DNA from 2 places in the Roseateles paludis genome. Region 1 is predicted to be linked to the other one. Evidence: predicted binding sites of a transcription regulator. Region 1 holds the regulator's gene; the other holds the start of a gene.
The links. Region 1 encodes FNR, which switches genes on or off when oxygen is low (the NO sensors DNR and NnrR bind a similar motif). Its sites were predicted from a motif close to TTGATNNNNATCAA; they were not measured.
Positions count from the first base shown of each region.

Region 2: ABDJ85_RS02415 (OmpW/AlkL family protein) is a predicted target of FNR. The motif match lies at 5,052-5,065, and genes of this name have one in related genera.

Region 1 is NZ_JBDPZD010000002.1:483,914-491,644, forward strand. Features, by position in the region: gene ABDJ85_RS08120 (ABC transporter substrate-binding protein) at 1-291, shown strand, start outside; gene icd (NADP-dependent isocitrate dehydrogenase) at 301-1,563, opposite strand; gene ABDJ85_RS08130 (sulfite exporter TauE/SafE family protein) at 1,637-2,266, opposite strand; gene hemN (oxygen-independent coproporphyrinogen III oxidase) at 2,309-3,694, opposite strand; gene fnr (fumarate/nitrate reduction transcriptional regulator Fnr) at 3,823-4,572, shown strand; gene ABDJ85_RS08145 (hypothetical protein) at 4,585-4,878, opposite strand; gene ABDJ85_RS08150 (hypothetical protein) at 4,878-5,105, opposite strand; gene ccoG (cytochrome c oxidase accessory protein CcoG) at 5,138-6,556, opposite strand; gene ccoP (cytochrome-c oxidase, cbb3-type subunit III) at 6,556-7,455, opposite strand; gene ABDJ85_RS08165 (cbb3-type cytochrome oxidase subunit 3) at 7,448-7,597, opposite strand; gene ccoO (cytochrome-c oxidase, cbb3-type subunit II) at 7,603-7,731, opposite strand, start outside.
Region 2 is NZ_JBDPZD010000001.1:518,505-526,235, reverse strand. Features, by position in the region: gene ABDJ85_RS02430 (WD40/YVTN/BNR-like repeat-containing protein) at 1-1,288, opposite strand, end outside; gene ABDJ85_RS02425 (YciI family protein) at 1,468-1,863, shown strand; gene ABDJ85_RS02420 (TonB-dependent receptor plug domain-containing protein) at 1,876-4,188, opposite strand; gene ABDJ85_RS02415 (OmpW/AlkL family protein) at 4,310-4,927, opposite strand; gene metF (methylenetetrahydrofolate reductase [NAD(P)H]) at 5,179-6,015, opposite strand; gene ABDJ85_RS02405 (TlyA family RNA methyltransferase) at 6,012-6,758, opposite strand; gene ahcY (adenosylhomocysteinase) at 6,758-7,731, opposite strand, start outside.

The DNA of each region.
Region 1 (7,731 bases):
GGCGTCTCGCTGCGTCTGCAGCGCGACTTCCAATCCGCCATGCGCGCACTACAGCCCGGCGCCAAGGCCTGGACGGCCTTCCATCTGGAAGGCTATGTCAGCGCCCGGGTGCTGGTGGAAGGGCTGCGCCAGGTCAATGGCGAGATCAATGCCGACTCACTGGCCCGTGCGCTCAAGGGCCTGGGCAACCTCGACATCGGCGGCTACGTCGTCAACTTCAGCAAATCCAACGAGGGCAGCGCCTTCGTGGACATTGGCGTGATCGACAGCCGCGGCAAGCTCATCTACTGAAGCGAGGCCTCAGGCCTCGTCCATCTGCTCGATCATCACCTTGCCAAAGCCCGAGCAGGACACCTGGATCGCGCCCTCCATCAGGCGGGCGAAGTCGTAGGTGACCTTCTTGGTCAGGATGGCGCGGCCCATGCTGGCCAGCAGCAGGTCGGCGGCCTCGGTCCAGCCCATGTGGCGCAGCATCATCTCGGCCGAAAGGATCTCTGAGCCGGGGTTCACGTAGTCCTTGCCGGCGTACTTGGGCGCGGTGCCGTGCGTCGCTTCAAACACGGCGATGCTGTCCGACATATTGGCGCCCGGCGCAATGCCGATGCCGCCCACCTGCGCGGCGAGCGCGTCGGAGATGTAATCGCCATTGAGGTTGAGCGTGGCGATCACCGAGTACTCTGCCGGGCGCAGGATGATCTGCTGCAGGAAGGCGTCGGCGATCACGTCCTTGATGGTGATCGTGCGGCCCGTCCTCGGGTTGGTGAGGCGGCACCAGGGGCCGCCGTCGATGAGGGTGGCGCCGAACTCCTTCTGCGCCAGGCCATAGCCCCAGTCCCGGAAGGCGCCTTCCGTGAACTTCATGATGTTGCCCTTGTGCACCAGGGTGACGCTGGGCTTGTCGTTGTCGATGGCGTACTGGATGGCCTTGCGCACCAGGCGCTCGGTGCCCTCTTGTGACACGGGCTTGACGCCCACGCCCGAGGTCTCGGGGAAGCGGACCTTCTTGGACCCGAGTTCGTCCTGCAGGAACTTGATCAGGCGGCGCGCGCTGTCGCTGCCGGCCTCGAACTCGATGCCGGCATAGATGTCTTCCGAGTTCTCACGGAAGATGACCATGTCGACTTTGTGCGGCTCTTTCACCGGGCTGGGCACACCGTCGAAGTACTGCACCGGGCGCAGGCAGACGTAGAGGTCCAGCTCCTGCCGCAGCGTCACGTTGAGCGAGCGGATGCCGCCACCCACGGGCGTGGTGAGCGGGCCCTTGATGGAGACCAGGTAGTCCTTGAGGACCTGCACGGTCTCAAGGGGCAGCGAGACCTCGGGGCCGTAGAGCCGCGCAGCCTTGGCGCCGGCATAGACCTCCATCCAATGGATCTTGCGGGCACCGCCATAAGCCTTCTCGACGGCGGCATCCACCACCTGGAGCATGACCGGCGTGATGTCCACGCCCACACCGTCACCCTCGATGAAGGGAATGATGGGCTGGTCAGGCACATTGAGCGTGGCGTCGGCGTTGGCCGTGATCTTCTGGCCGCCTTCGGGCACCGTGACGTGCTGGTACATGGTGGATGGGCTCCGGGAGGGCAAAGAGGAAAGCGCGCGAGTTTACTGGGGGGGTGCCCGGGGTTTGCCGGCCTCAGCAGTAGAGGCGAATCGTCTCCCACACCCCATGCGCCAGCGCCCAGCCCGAGGCCAGCGCCAGGCCCAGGCCCGCCAGCCGCGCCGACCACGCGGGCGACAGCTTGAGCCGGCGCAGCACCCAAGGCGCGGCCACCAGGCCCGGGCTGCTGGCCAGCGCAAAGGCCAGCATGGCCAGGCCGCCACCGAGGGGCGACGAGGTGAGCCCCGCCACCAGCAAGGCCGATTGCAGCAGCCCGCAGGGCCAGGCCACCCAGGCCAGGCCGGCCAGTCCCGGCGCCCGCGACGAGCGGCGCAGCCAGCCGGCGCCAATGCCGTCCAGCCACACCGGCTGCCGGCCGAGCCAGAGCAGGCTGAGGCCCAGCATCAGCAGCGCGGCATGCGCCAGCGCCCAGACGGGCTGCATCACCGCACGGCCCTGCGTCATCCAGCCCAGCGCCTGCACGGCGGTGGCCGCCACGGCGCCCGCCAGCGCGTAGCTGAGCGCGCGCCCGGCGAGGAACTGAGCCTGTGATCGCTTGGCCTGCCCGCAAGTGGCCGCGCAGGGCCCACCGCACATCAACGCGCAGTGCGGGCTGCCGGCCAGACCCATCAGGGCCGCCGAGCCGACCAAGGTGACTTCGAGCATCCGGGCAACTCGCGACACAGCGCGAGCGGGCTATGGAAAGGTTCAGATGATGCGCGAGAAGCGCTCGCGGCTGGCGTCGGCCTGCAAATACCGGTCAAACACCATGGCCACCGCGCGCACGAAGTACCAGCCCAGCGGCGTGACCTGGATGGCATCGGCCTCCAGCGTTACCAAGCCCTGGTCGGCCAGGCCCTGCAGGCGCTCCATCTCGGGCGCGAAGTAGGTGGGCACGTCCACCAGGTAGGCCAGGCGGATGGACTCGAACTCGACGCGGCCCTGGCACATCAGGCCCATGATCATGCTGCGGCGCAGCAGGTCATCGCGGCTCAGGGCCAGGCCGCGCTGGGTCGGGAACTGACCGCGCCGCACGGCGTCGTAGTACTCGTCCAGGGTCTTGGCGTTCTGGCTGTAGGTGGCGCCGATGCGGGCGATGGACGACACCCCCAGGCCGATCAGGTCAGCGTCCGGCTGGGTGGAATAGCCCTGGAAGTTGCGGTGCAACCGGCCCTGGCGCTTGGCGATGGCCAGGCTGTCGTCACGCTTGGCAAAGTGGTCCATGCCGATGTACTCGTAGCCAGCGGCCAGGAAGTCACTGATGGCGCCGGCCAGCATGGTCAGCTTGTCACCCGCCGGCGGCAGCAACTCGGCCACGATGCGGCGCTGCGGCTTGAAGCGCGCCGGCAGGTGGGCATAGCCATAGAGGGCGATGCGGTCGGGCTGCAGCGCGCAGACCTGCTCGATGGTGCGGCGGAAACTGACCGGCGTCTGCTGCGGCAGGCCGTAGATCAGGTCGACATTGATGGAGTCGAACTTCAATGCCCGGGCGGCCTCGACAAGCGCCTGCACCTGCTCGGGCGGCTGGATGCGGTGCACCGCCTTTTGCACTTCGGGGTCAAAGTCCTGGACGCCGAAGGACAGGCGGTTGAAGCCCATGGCCTTGAGCCGTGCCAGGCGACCGGCGTCAACGGTGCGCGGGTCCACCTCGATGGACAGCTCGGCGCTGGGCACGAGCTTGAAGCGCTTGCCGATCTCGGCCATCAGCTGCACAAGCTCGTCGTCGCTCAGGAAGGTGGGCGAGCCCCCGCCCAGGTGCAGTTGCGACACCTGGATGCCGGGGCCCAACTCGGCCCGGTAGAGATCCATCTCGGCGTAGAGCACGGCCAGGTATTCAGCCGCACGCTCGTGGTGCTTGGTGATGATCTTGTTACAGGCGCAGTAGTAGCAGACCGACTCGCAGAACGGGATGTGGACGTAGATCGACATCGGCGCGCCGGGCACGCGTTGCTGCAGCGCCAGGCGGTGCTGGTCGGCCTGGAAAGCCTCGACGAACCGATCCGCCGTTGGATAGGAGGTGTATCGTGGCCCCGAGATGTCATAACGCCGCAGCAGTTCGGCGTCGATTTCTGGAGAGAGGACGGTCGATGTCATGGGGCGAATGTGCCCGAGCACCCGCCTCTCCCGGTTGACGTGGATCAACGGTGGCGTTGCAGCGCAATGCCCATTTGCTGTGCGCGCCCATGGTCATTCACGGACTTAAACCAGCATAATTCTTTGCCATGCAGAACAGCACGCCCCACAGCACGCCCATTCGCCCGGTCGAGTCGCTGCAAGTCGCCTGCGCGTCCTGCAATCTTCGCGAGCTCTGCCTGCCCCTGGGCCTCTCGACGAACGACCTGGACCGGCTCGACACCCTGGTCAACCGACGACGCACCGTCCCCAAGGGCGAGCAGTTGTTCCGCAGCGGTGACAACTTTGCGGCGCTTTACGCGGTGCGCACCGGCTTTTTCAAGACATCGGTCACCAGCGAAGACGGGCGTGACCAGGTCACGGGCTTCCAGATGGCGGGCGAACTGCTGGGGCTGGACGGCATCAGTACCGACCGGCACCACTGTGATGCCACCGCGCTGGAGGACTCCTCCGTCTGCGTGATCAACTATGCCGACCTGGAGTCGCTGTCCCAGCACTTCACGGCGCTGCAGCACAGCTTCCACAAGATCATGAGCCGCGAGATCGTGCGTGACCAGGGCGTGATGCTGCTGCTGGGCAGCATGCGCGCCGAGGAGCGTCTGGCGGCCTTCTTGCTGAACCTGACCGAGCGCCTGGAGGCGCGCGGCTTCTCCGGCACGGCCGTGGTGCTGCGCATGACGCGCGAGGAGATCGGCAGCTACCTGGGTCTGAAGCTGGAGACGGTGAGCCGCACCTTCTCCAAGTTCCAGGACGAAGGGCTGTTGGAGGTCAAGCAGCGCCAGATCCGCGTGCTGCGGGCCGACGCCCTGCAGCAGATGGTGGCCAACGCCACCCGCTGAGCTGGGCGCCGGTTATCGGGGCCAATTCGGCGCGCTGCGGCGCCCGGGTTCCTCGTGGTCGGGCAGTTGCACCAGCAGCGCCGTCATGCTGCAGGCGATGGTGGTGACCAGCCAGAAGATCAGGAAGCTGACCGAGTAGATCGCTGAGCGCGACCACTCGATGGCCTCGCCGCCGAACCAGTGCAGGTCCTGCGGGTCGATGACCGAGAACACCAGGCCCTCCAGCACCCCCGCCATGACGAAGGCCGGCCAGATGCTGGCCATCAGGATGCGGGCAGCGCGCCCGGCAGCCTGCTGCCCGTCCATCAGCGTTGCCCGCCCGTGGCAGCGTGGTTGCGGGCCGTGATGGCAGGCTGCTCGGCCACGTCATCGGCAGCCACCTGGCGGGTTTGCACCGGCGGGTCAGGGTGACGCAGCGCCAAGGAGAGGGTGAAGAAGCTGGCGATGACCACGGTCAGCGGGCCGCCGACAACGAGATACATCATCGGCTCGCGCCACCAGGGGCGGCTGGCTTGGGTTGGGGCTTCACTCATGGTCTCGTTCTCCGATCCGGTCTGTGTCGCCGCTATCGCGGCACCACAAAGGTGGTCTTCTCATTCAGGTGTTCGCCGCCATCGGCCTCGACACGGAAGCTCATGGGGTGGGCGCCAGGCTTGAGGCCATGCCCGGGGGGCAGCCTCACCCCGAGCGAGACCCAGCGTGCTTGCGCGGGGCCCACCTCGATGTCACGCAACTCAGGCGTCACGACGAGGCTGGGAAGGCCTTGCGCGGTGACGCTGAAACGCTGCACGCGCTCGCTGGCGTTCATCAACTGCAGGCGGTAGAGGTTCTCGATGTAGCCGTCCTCGACCTGGCGGGCCAGGGTGGCGCGGTCGCGCACGACATCGGCCCGGAAGCTGTGGCGCAGGGTCAGGCTGGCCACCAGCGCCGCAAAGATCAGCACCAGCACACTGCCGTAGATGAGCACGCGGGGCCGGAACACGCGGCGCCAGCGTTGCCCGGCCGACAGGTGCTGGGCGATGCCGTTCTGGGTGTCATAGCGGATCAGGCCACGCGGGTAGCCGACCTTGTCCATCACGCCATTGCACACGTCGATGCAGGCCGCGCAGCCGATACACTCGTACTGCAGGCCATTGCGGATGTCGATGCCCGTTGGGCAGACCTGCACGCAGAGCTTGCAATCGACGCAGTCGCCGACACCTTCGGCTCGGGTCTCGCCCTTCTTCTCGCGCTTGGCACCGCGCGGCTCGCCACGTTCGACGTCGTAGCTGATGATCAGCGTGTCCTTGTCGAACATCGCGCTTTGGAAGCGCGCATAGGGGCACATGTACTTGCAGACCTGCTCGCGCATGTAGCCGGCGTTGCCATAGGTGGCAAAGCCGTAGAACAGCAGCCAGAAGCTCTCCCAGGGCCCGAGCGACAGGTGCAGCACTTCATGGCCCAGGGTCAGGATGGGCGTGAAGTAGCCGACGAAGGTGAAGCCCGTCCACAGGCCGATGGCGATCCAGACCGCCTGCTTGCCGGACTTGCGGGCCAGCTTGTTCAGCGTCCAGGGGCCGCTGTCGAGGCGGATGCGCGCATTGCGGTCGCCCTCGAACCAGCGCTCCACGGCCATGAAGATCTCGGTGTAGACCGTCTGCGGGCAGGCATAGCCGCACCACAGCCGCCCGGCCACCGCCGTGAACAGGAAGAGCCCGTAGGCCGAGATCAGCAGCAGGACCGTGAGATAGACGAAGTCCTGCGGATAGAGCACCAGGCCGAACAGATAGAAGCGCCGCGCGCCCAGATCGAACAGCACCGCCTGGCGCTCGCCCCACTGCAGCCAGGGCAGGCCGTAGTAGAGGATCTGCGTGAAGGCGACGAGGGCCCAGCGCCAGCCGGCAAACCAGCCGCTGACAGCGCGCGGCTGGATCTTGTCCTCAGACCGGTACAGCCGGACGGTCTGCTCAACGGTCTGTTTCACGGGCGCGGGGCCTTGCGTCATCAGCGAGCGTTGGAGAAGCCCCAGACATACGCCGCGAGCACGCGGATCTGCTCAGGCGTCAACTTCTCGCCATGGGCGGGCATGACATTGGTCTTGCCGTTGTTGACCATGGCCATGACGGCGTCTTCGCCCCAGCCGTGCAGCCAGGTCTTGTCGGTCAGGTTGGGCGCACCGAGGGCGGTGTTGCCTTTGCCGGCCGGGCCGTGGCAAGCCGCGCAGACAACGAACTTCTCCTTGCCCAATTGGGCGGCCAGAGAGTTGTGCGGGCTGTCCGACAGCGAGAGCACGTAGTTGGCAACGTTCTTCACGTCCTCCGGCGAGCCGACGGCGGCGGCCATGGGCGGCATCTGGCCCTGGCGGCCCTTGGTGAGGGTCTCGACGATGTTGTCGTACTCGCCGCCCCAGAGCCAGTCCTTGTCGGTCAGGTTGGGGAAGCCCTTGGAGCCCTTGGCATCACCACCATGGCAGCCGGCGCAGTAGTTGCCGAAGAGGCGCTCGCCAATGCCGCGAGCCTCGTTGTCGGCCGCGAGCTGCGCAGGCGTCATGCTGGCAAAGCGCTGGTAGACCGGGGCCATGGCCGCACGCGCGGCGGCGGTGTCGCGGTCGTGCTCTGCCACGCTGGACCAGGCCAACGTGCCCTTGGCGCTACCGAGCCCGGGGTAGAGCGCCAGGTAGGCGCCGGCAAACAGCACGGTGATCACGAACAGCCCCATCCACCACATGGGCAGCGGGTTGTTGAGCTCGCGCAGGTCTTGGTCCCACACGTGGCCCGTGGTGTTGTCGTTCGCCATCGGGCGGCGGCGTGCCGCAACCAACAGGATGGCAATGCAAAAGACCAGGCCGATCACCGTCACAGCGGCAATGAAGGTTGACCAGCCGTCGCTGAAAAAGTCACTCATGGCGATCCTCCTCCTGGAAAGGCAACAAGGCGTCCTGCTCGAAGCTCGCGCGGTTGCGCGCCGACCAGGCCCAGATCAGGATGCCGACGAAGGCAGCGAATGACAGCAGGGTCACGGCAATTCTTAAATCGTTGAGTGTCATGGCGATCACTTGACGGCAGTACCGAGGACTTGGAGATAGGCCACCAGGGCGTCGAGCTCGGTCTTGCCGGTCACAGCCTTGGCGGAGTCATTGATCTCCTCGTCGGTGTAGGGAGCCCCGAGGGTGCGCATGGC
Region 2 (7,731 bases), on a different contig from region 1:
GCAGGTTGTTCGTCTCCCACAGGCCGTAGCCGATGGTGACCACGGCGTTGTCGGGGTCGTGGGGGTTGATCTGGATGTCGTGCAGCCAGTGCAGGCCGGTGTCGGCCACATAGGGCGCGTCTACGGGGTCGAACACGGCGCTGTTGCTGCCGGCGTGGACGAGGGCGCGCCAGGTGGCGCCGCCGTCTGTGCTGCGGAACATGTCTTCGCCGCCCGGGCGGCCGACGGAGCTGACCAGCAGGTGGCGCGGCGCCTTGGCGTCCACGCTCACGCCGGTGTAGCCGCTGGCCGTGCGCGCCAGCTCGGGTTCGGGGGTGATCTCGGTCCAGCTGCCCTGCGCGGTGTCAAAGCGCCACACCGCGCCGCCAAAGTGCTTGCCGCCGGGGCCGGGCTCGCTGGCGTACGTGATGTAGAGCTGCCCGTCGCTGGCGAGCGCGGCGCGGTGCGGGCGGTGCTCCTGCGGGCTGCCTGCTACAGGCGCCCAGGTGGCGCCCGCGTCCTGGCTGCGCCAGAGGCTGGGCCGGGTCTTGGTGGCGATGCCGACGTAGATCGTCTTGGTCGGCGCGCCCTTGCTACTGCCGCGCGCGTCGAAGAGCACAAAGACAGGCGTGCTGCGCCCATCGCTGCCGCCCCAGGCGGGCGGCGGGCCATCCACCGGCAGGCGCTGCCAGGCGCTGTCGGGGAAGCTGTCCACGCGCTGGAAGCTGGCGCCATGGTCGCTGCTCTTCCACAGCCCCGCATTGCGGCTGGCGATGAAGAGCACGCGCCCATCCATCGGGTCCACCGCCAGACGCTCGCCATTGCCACGCCCGCCCTCGTTGCCGCCCAGCTTGAAGGGCAGCGGTGTGCGCTCAAACGTGCGCCCCCGGTCGCGCGAGCGCAGCAAGGCGCCATTGGGCACCGAGGGCAGCGTGTAGGTGCCGCAGGCAAAGTAGACGCGGCTCGGGTCGCTGGGGTCGATGGCCAAGCTCTCCACGCCCATCAGGTTCACATCCGCCAGCGGCAGGAAGTCCATCAAGGGCTGCCAGGCGGCGTCACTGCCGTCACGCCCACTGTCCCGCCGGTAAGCGCCGCCCATGTCCGTGCGCGCATAGAGCAGCCCCGGCACGCTGGGGTGGAAGGCAAAGCCGTCCACGAAACCGCCGCCGACGATGGCCACGTTGCGCCAGCTGTAGGGCACGGAGGGGACAGGCTTGGTGGGCGGTGCGGCCTGGGCGACCTGTGCGGCGTTGAGCAGCGTGGCCGTGGCGAAAGACAGCGCGGCCAGTAGGCGTGAGGCGTGGGGCATGGACAGACAGCCGGCACGCACGGCGCGCCGCAAAGGCCAGAGGAAGCGGGATCTTAGGGACGCGAGATGGCCGTGGTGGCTGGCATGTCAAAAGGGCATAGCGCTGGAGAAATTTGGCAGCGGCAGCCTCGTGAACAATCCGGCGGCCATCAACGATGGCGCAACGAGGAACGCAGACGATGCCTGACCACGACTACCTGCTGCTCTCCCGCGGACAGTGGGACGAAGGTGCTGACAAGGACGCTGTCCAGGACGCGATCAACCGCTTTTACGACTGGTACGCGCTGGGTCTGGCCGAAGGTTGGCTCAAGCCCGGCAGCCGGCTGGAGAACCGGGGCAAGCTGGTCTCTTGGGGCGCCATCACCGATGGCCCGTTTGCCGAGGCCAAGGAGCTGATCGGGGGTTATTGGTTCATCGTGGCGAGTTCGCTGGACGCTGCAGCGGCCATCGCGGCGCAGAACCCCTGCTTGAAGTTCGGTCTCAGCTACGAGATCCGGCCGCTGGAGGCCGAGCGCGCCGACGCGCGGGTGACGTCCAACGAGACGCCTGCCGGCTGGCGACCTGACGGAGCCTGAGGCCCACGCCCCTCAAAACCTCATATCCGCCCTGAGGTTCACCACCCGGAAGGTCTTGTTGCGTGACCAGCTGTCGGTCAGCAGTTCGTGGCCGGTGAGGGAATGGATGCTGGTGCCTTCTGACGATGCCTCGGCATCGTTTGGGAAGAGGTTGGCCAGGGACAGGCGCCAGTTGATGCCGTCGCGCACGCTGCCGCTGCTCCAGGCGAGGTAGGCGTCGAACTGCTTGCGGGCGGTCTCGTGGCGGCGCAGGGTTTCGGTCTGCTGCACGGTGGTGGCGGGCACGAGGTTGATGTTGAAGCCGCTGCCGAAGTTCTGGCCCAGGGCCTTCCAGCGGTGGTCCACACCAAAGTTGAGGCTGCCGCGCGGCTGCTGGTCGAGGCGGTTGTTGCTGCCGGGGATGCCGCGCACGCTGCTGGTGAAGGCGGCGATGTTGAAGCGCACGAGCATCAGTTGCAGCTCGGGCGGAATGTTGTCCCACAGCTCGTCGAGCCGGGCCTTGATCTCGAACTCCAGGCCCATGGTGCGGGCGCTGCTCATGTTGCGCGGGCGGCTGACCCAGCGCTGGGCGCTGTCCCAGCTCACGGTTTCCAAAAGCACCTGGTTGCGGATCACGCCTTGGATGTCGCGCACGAAGGCGCTGCCCGACACGATGCCGCCGGTGGGCAGCCAGTGTTCGAGGCTGAGGTCGATGCCGGTGGCGAGCTCGGGCTTGAGGTCGGGGTTGCCGGCGCGGTCGGCGTAGGTTTGGTAGTTGGGGCCTTCGGGGTAGGTGGTATTGATGCTGGGCCGGGCGATCAGGTCGTTGAGGTTGGGCGAGCGGTAGCTGCGCGTGAGGCTGAGGCGCACCTGGTCTTTGGGGAAGGCGTCGGGCTTCCAGAGCAGGTGCAAGAGCGGCGAGGTGACGGAGGAGACATTGCGCGTCTCGGGCAGGCTGCCGGCGGCGTCGGCGGTGGTCTCGATGCGCTCATAGCGGATGCCGGCATAGACCGACCACTGCTTGGTGGGGCTCCACTCGTCTTGCGTGTAGGTGGCAAAGCGCAGGCTGCGTGAGCCGAGCAGGTTGCCGAACTTGACGAGGCCGGGCAGGGGCAGGCCGTTGACGAGGGTGTCGCGCACCTGGTCACGGGCGCTGCGCTCGGCCTCCGCGCCCGTCACCCACTGGTGCTCTTGCGCGGTCTTGAGGCTCCATTTGCCGCCGAGGCTGGCGTGGTCTTCGGTGCTGGAGCTAGCGTCGTCTTGCAGGCGCTGGGTGGTGGTGCCGGCGTAGGTCTGGGTGTCGCGGCGGTGGCTGTTGTTGCTGGCCTTGAAGCCGCCCAGCCCCATGCGCAGGTCGAAGGTCTCGCCCACCTGGGGCCGGTAGCTGGCCGAGAGGTTGAGGCGCACGTTGTGCATGCGGCCGTCGCTGTCGCCATGGTTGTCGCGAAAGCGCGTGCCTTCGGCATTGGTCTGGCTGGTGCTCTCGTTCTGCGAGAAGGCGAAGAAGGGCGCGAGGTTGAAGCTGAGGGTGTCGCTCACCTTCCAGCGCAGGCGCGCGTTGCCGTTGAGGTTGCTGTTGCGGCCGTGGCTCACGCCGACTTGGGTGGTCTGCTCCAGCACCTCGCCGGTCTCGGTGTCGAGGATGCGGGTGCCGGAGTCGATGTTGTTGAAGCGCTGCCGCGTGCCGCCGTTGACGGAGACGGCGCCAACGAAATCGTCGCCGCTGGTGCCACCCCACTTGAGGTTGCGCGTCCAGCTGAAGTCGGCCTGGGGCTCGCGGCGGTCCATGCCGGCGCTGAGGCGCAGCTCGTGGTTGGACTTCTGCAGCGGCTCGCGCAGGATGATGTTGATGGTGCCGGCAATGGCCCGCGTGCCGGTCTCGGCTGTGGGGGCGCGGTAGACCTCGATGCGCTCGACCTGGTCGGGCGGCAGGTCCTCGATGGCAAAGCCGGCCGGGGCGCGCTCGCCGTCGATCAGGATCTGCGTGAAGCCGCTGCCCAGGCCGCGCATGCGGATGTCGCCACCCCGGCCGGGGCGGCCACCGATGGTGACGCCGGGCAGGCGGCGCAGCACGTCGCCCAGCACGGTGTCGCCGTAGCGGTCCAGCTCCTCGCGGTCGATGACGATCTTGCTGGCGGTGCTGAGGCGGCGCCGGCTGCTGGCGGTGGGGCCGCCGCTGACTTCGACGCGGTCCAGGCGGTTCAGGGCGGCAGAACTGGCCGCTGGGGCCGCCGCAGCCGGTGTGGCCGGCACCGCTGCGCCGTTCGGGCTGCTCGGGCTGGGCTGCGCGTGCGCCAGCAAGGCGGGCCCTGCCAGCAGGCAGGCAATGAGGAGAAGGCGGCGCATGGCCGCGATTCTCAGTGGCACCTTGGGTGCAGAAAGCGCAAAGCGCTCATGGACATGAGCGCTTTGCCGGGCGTTTGCTTAGCTTTGCAAACCAGCCCGGCGTTTGGGGCAACGGGTGCGCTTAGAAGCGCCAGCCCAGGCCCACGCTGGCCAGCACGGGGTTGACCTTGAACGTGCCCACCTCGGTGCCCTTGGAGTAGACCTTGGTGCCGAGCGACACCTTCTTCAGGTCGAGGTTCAGGTACAGGCCCTTGCTCACCTCAAAGTCCACGCCCACCTGGGCGGCCAGGCCAAAGCTGTTGTGCTTGATGCTGGGGCTCAGGGCGGTGGCCACGGCGGGCGCGAACTTCACGGCCGAGAAGTTGGTGAAGTTGAGGCCGGCGCCCACATAGGGCCGCACGGTGCTGGTGGGGCTGAAGTGGTATTGCAGGGTCAGCGTGGGCGGCAGGTGCTTGAGCGAGCCGATCTCGGCGCCGTTGGAATAGAGAGTGTGCTTTTGCGGGTAGGTCAGGATCAGCTCAGCCGCCACATTGGGGGCCAGGAAGTAGCTGATATCGACCTCCGGGAAGGTCTTGTTGTTGACCGAGAGGCCCAGACCCGTGCTGTCCTTGTTGGCCGAATCCAGGTTGAGCACGCGGGCGCGGACCATCCAGGGGCCTTCCTGAGCGGAGGCGAGGCTGGGCGCGACGAGGGCGGCAACGGCGGTGGCAAGGGCAGCGAGGGTCGAGAACTTGGACATGAATGACAACTCCTATGAAAACCGGGTTCGTCCCGGGGGTGAAGTCATTGCACGCCCGTGCTCATTCGCTCAATTTGATGCAGCGCAACATGGGCCAGCCGCTACCCATGTCGCGAGTCTGGATTTGCCCTAGGTCAAACCCTTGGCTCGCAAACGCAGCGTTTGGGCAACGGCGGGCTTGACCGGGCCTCTACCTGAGCGCTTGCCCGGTCACTTACCCGGGCGCTTACCCGGGCATTTACCGGCGCCCTTCAGCGCGCGCCCAGCCCCAGCCGCTTGCACAGCTCCACTGTCAGCGCCGACTGGTTGAGCGTGTAGAAGTGCAGGCCTGGTGCGCCGCCGGCGATCAGGCGCTCGCACAGCTGGGCGATGACGTCGAGGCCGAAGGCGCGGATGGAGGCGGCGTCGTCCATGAAGCCTTCCATCTTCATGGCGACCCAACGGGGCATGTCGATGGCGTCGCGCTGGGCGAACTGGGCGATGCGGCCGTAGTTGTGGAAGGGCATGATGCCCGGCACGATGGGCTGGGTGACGCCGGCTTTGCGCGCTTCGTCCACGAAGTGGAAGTAGGCGTCGGCATTGAAGAAGAACTGCGTGATGGCGCCGTTGGCGCCGGCCTTCATCTTGTCGACGAAGTGCTGCAGGTCCTTGGCCGCATAGCGCTGCTGGGGGTGGACCTCGGGGTAGGCGGCGACCTCGATGTGCCAGTCGGGGCCTTGGGTCTCACGGATGAAGCTCACCAGCTCGGACGCATAGCGGAACTCACCGGCCGTGGCGGTGCCGCTGGGCAGGTCGCCACGCAGGGCGACGAGGCGGCGGATGCCCTGGGCGCGGTAGGTGGCCAGGATCTCGGCAATGCTCTCGCGCGTGGAGCCGATGCACGACAGATGTGGCGCGGCCTCGTAGCCGGCGGCGGCGATGTCGGTGACGGTGCTCAGGGTCTTCTCGCGCGTGGAGCCGCCGGCGCCATAGGTGACGCTGAAGTACTGGGGCTTCAAGGCGCCCAGCTCCTGCACGACGGTCTTGAGCTTCTCGGTGCCGACGGGGGTGTTGGGAGGGAAAAATTCAAACGAGATCGGGGTGGTCATCGTGCAGCGTGCAAGAAGAATTCACGGTTCCCATCACCGCCGGTGATGGGGCTGTCGAAGTAGTCCAGCACCTTGAGCCCGAGGGCAGTGCAGGCCAGGCGGGCGCGGGTTTCGAGGCGGGGGTAGTCGGCCTCGTCCTTGACCAAGCCGCCCTTGCCGATGGCCTGTGGGCCGAGCTCGAACTGCGGCTTGATGAGAAGCAGCAGCTGGCCATGGGGCGCGAGCCAAGGCAGCAGGTGGGGCAGGCTGTCGATCATGGAGATGAAGCTGAGGTCGCCCACGATGAGTGGGAAGCCGCCCGTGGGCACGTGCTGCTGCAGCGCACCCAGCTCGCGGACGTGGACGCCTTCCAGCGCGGTCACGCGGGCGTCGGCCTGCAGACGGGCGTGCAGCTGGCCGTGGCCGACATCCACACCCACCACATGGCGTGCCTCGGCGGCGAGCAGGCAGTCGGTGAAGCCGCCGGTGCTCTGGCCCAGGTCCAGCACGGTCTCGCCGGCCACATGCAGGCCGGTGTGCCGCAAGGCACCTTCGAGCTTGAGCCCGCCGCGCGAGACATAGCGCAGCTCGGCATCGTCGGTGACGCGGAGCGCGACGCCTTCCAGCAAGTCCTCGCCCGCCTTCTTCACCACTACCCAGCCACCCGCTGCCGCCCACTCCACGGCGCCCTGCGTGATCAGCCGCTGGGCAGCCGAGCGCGAGGGCGCAAGGCCCTGGGCGACGAGGAGTTGGTCGGCTCTCATCAGTACCGGTAGGTGTCGGGCTTGTAGGGACCCGACTTGGGCACGCCGATGTAGGCGGCCTGCTCCTCGGTCAGCTCGGTGAGCTGGGCATTGAGCGTGGTCAGCTGCAGGCGCGCGACCTTCTCGTCCAGGTGCTTGGGCAGCACATAGACCTTGCCGATGTCGTAGGCGTCCTTGTGGGCGAAGAGCTCGATCTGCGCAATCGTCTGGTTCGCGAACGAGCTGCTCATCACATAGCTCGGGTGGCCGGTGCCGCAGCCCAGGTTCACGAGGCGGCCCTTGGCGAGCAGGATGATGCGCTTGCCGTCCGGGAAGATGACGTGGTCCACCTGCGGCTTGATCTCGTCCCACTGGTACTTCTCCAGCGAGGCGACGTCGATCTCGTTGTCGAAGTGGCCGATATTGCTGACGATGGCGTTGTTCTTCATCGCGGCCATGTGCTCGTGGCGGATGACGTTCTTGTTGCCGGTGGTGGTGACGAAGATGTCGGCCTTGTCGGCGGCGTATTCCATCGTCACGACGCGGTAGCCTTCCATCGCGGCCTGCAGCGCGCAGATGGGGTCGATCTCGGTCACCCAGACCTGGGCCGACAGCGCACGCAGCGCCTGGGCCGAGCCCTTGCCCACGTCGCCATAGCCGGCCACGACGGCGATCTTGCCGGCCACCATCACGTCGGTGGCGCGCTTGATGCCGTCCACCAGGGACTCGCGGCAGCCGTAGAGGTTGTCGAACTTGCTCTTGGTGACGCTGTCGTTGACGTTGATGGCGCGGAACAGCAGCGTGCCCTTGGCAGCCATTTCCTTCAGGCGGTGCACGCCCGTGGTGGTCTCTTCGGTCACGCCGATGATCTGGCTGGCCATGCGGGTGTACCAGGTCGGGTCGGCCGCGACCTTGGCCTTGATGGCGGCGAAAAGGACGCGCTCTTCCTCGCTGCCGGGGTTGGCCAGCACGCCAAGGTCCTTCTCGGCCTTCT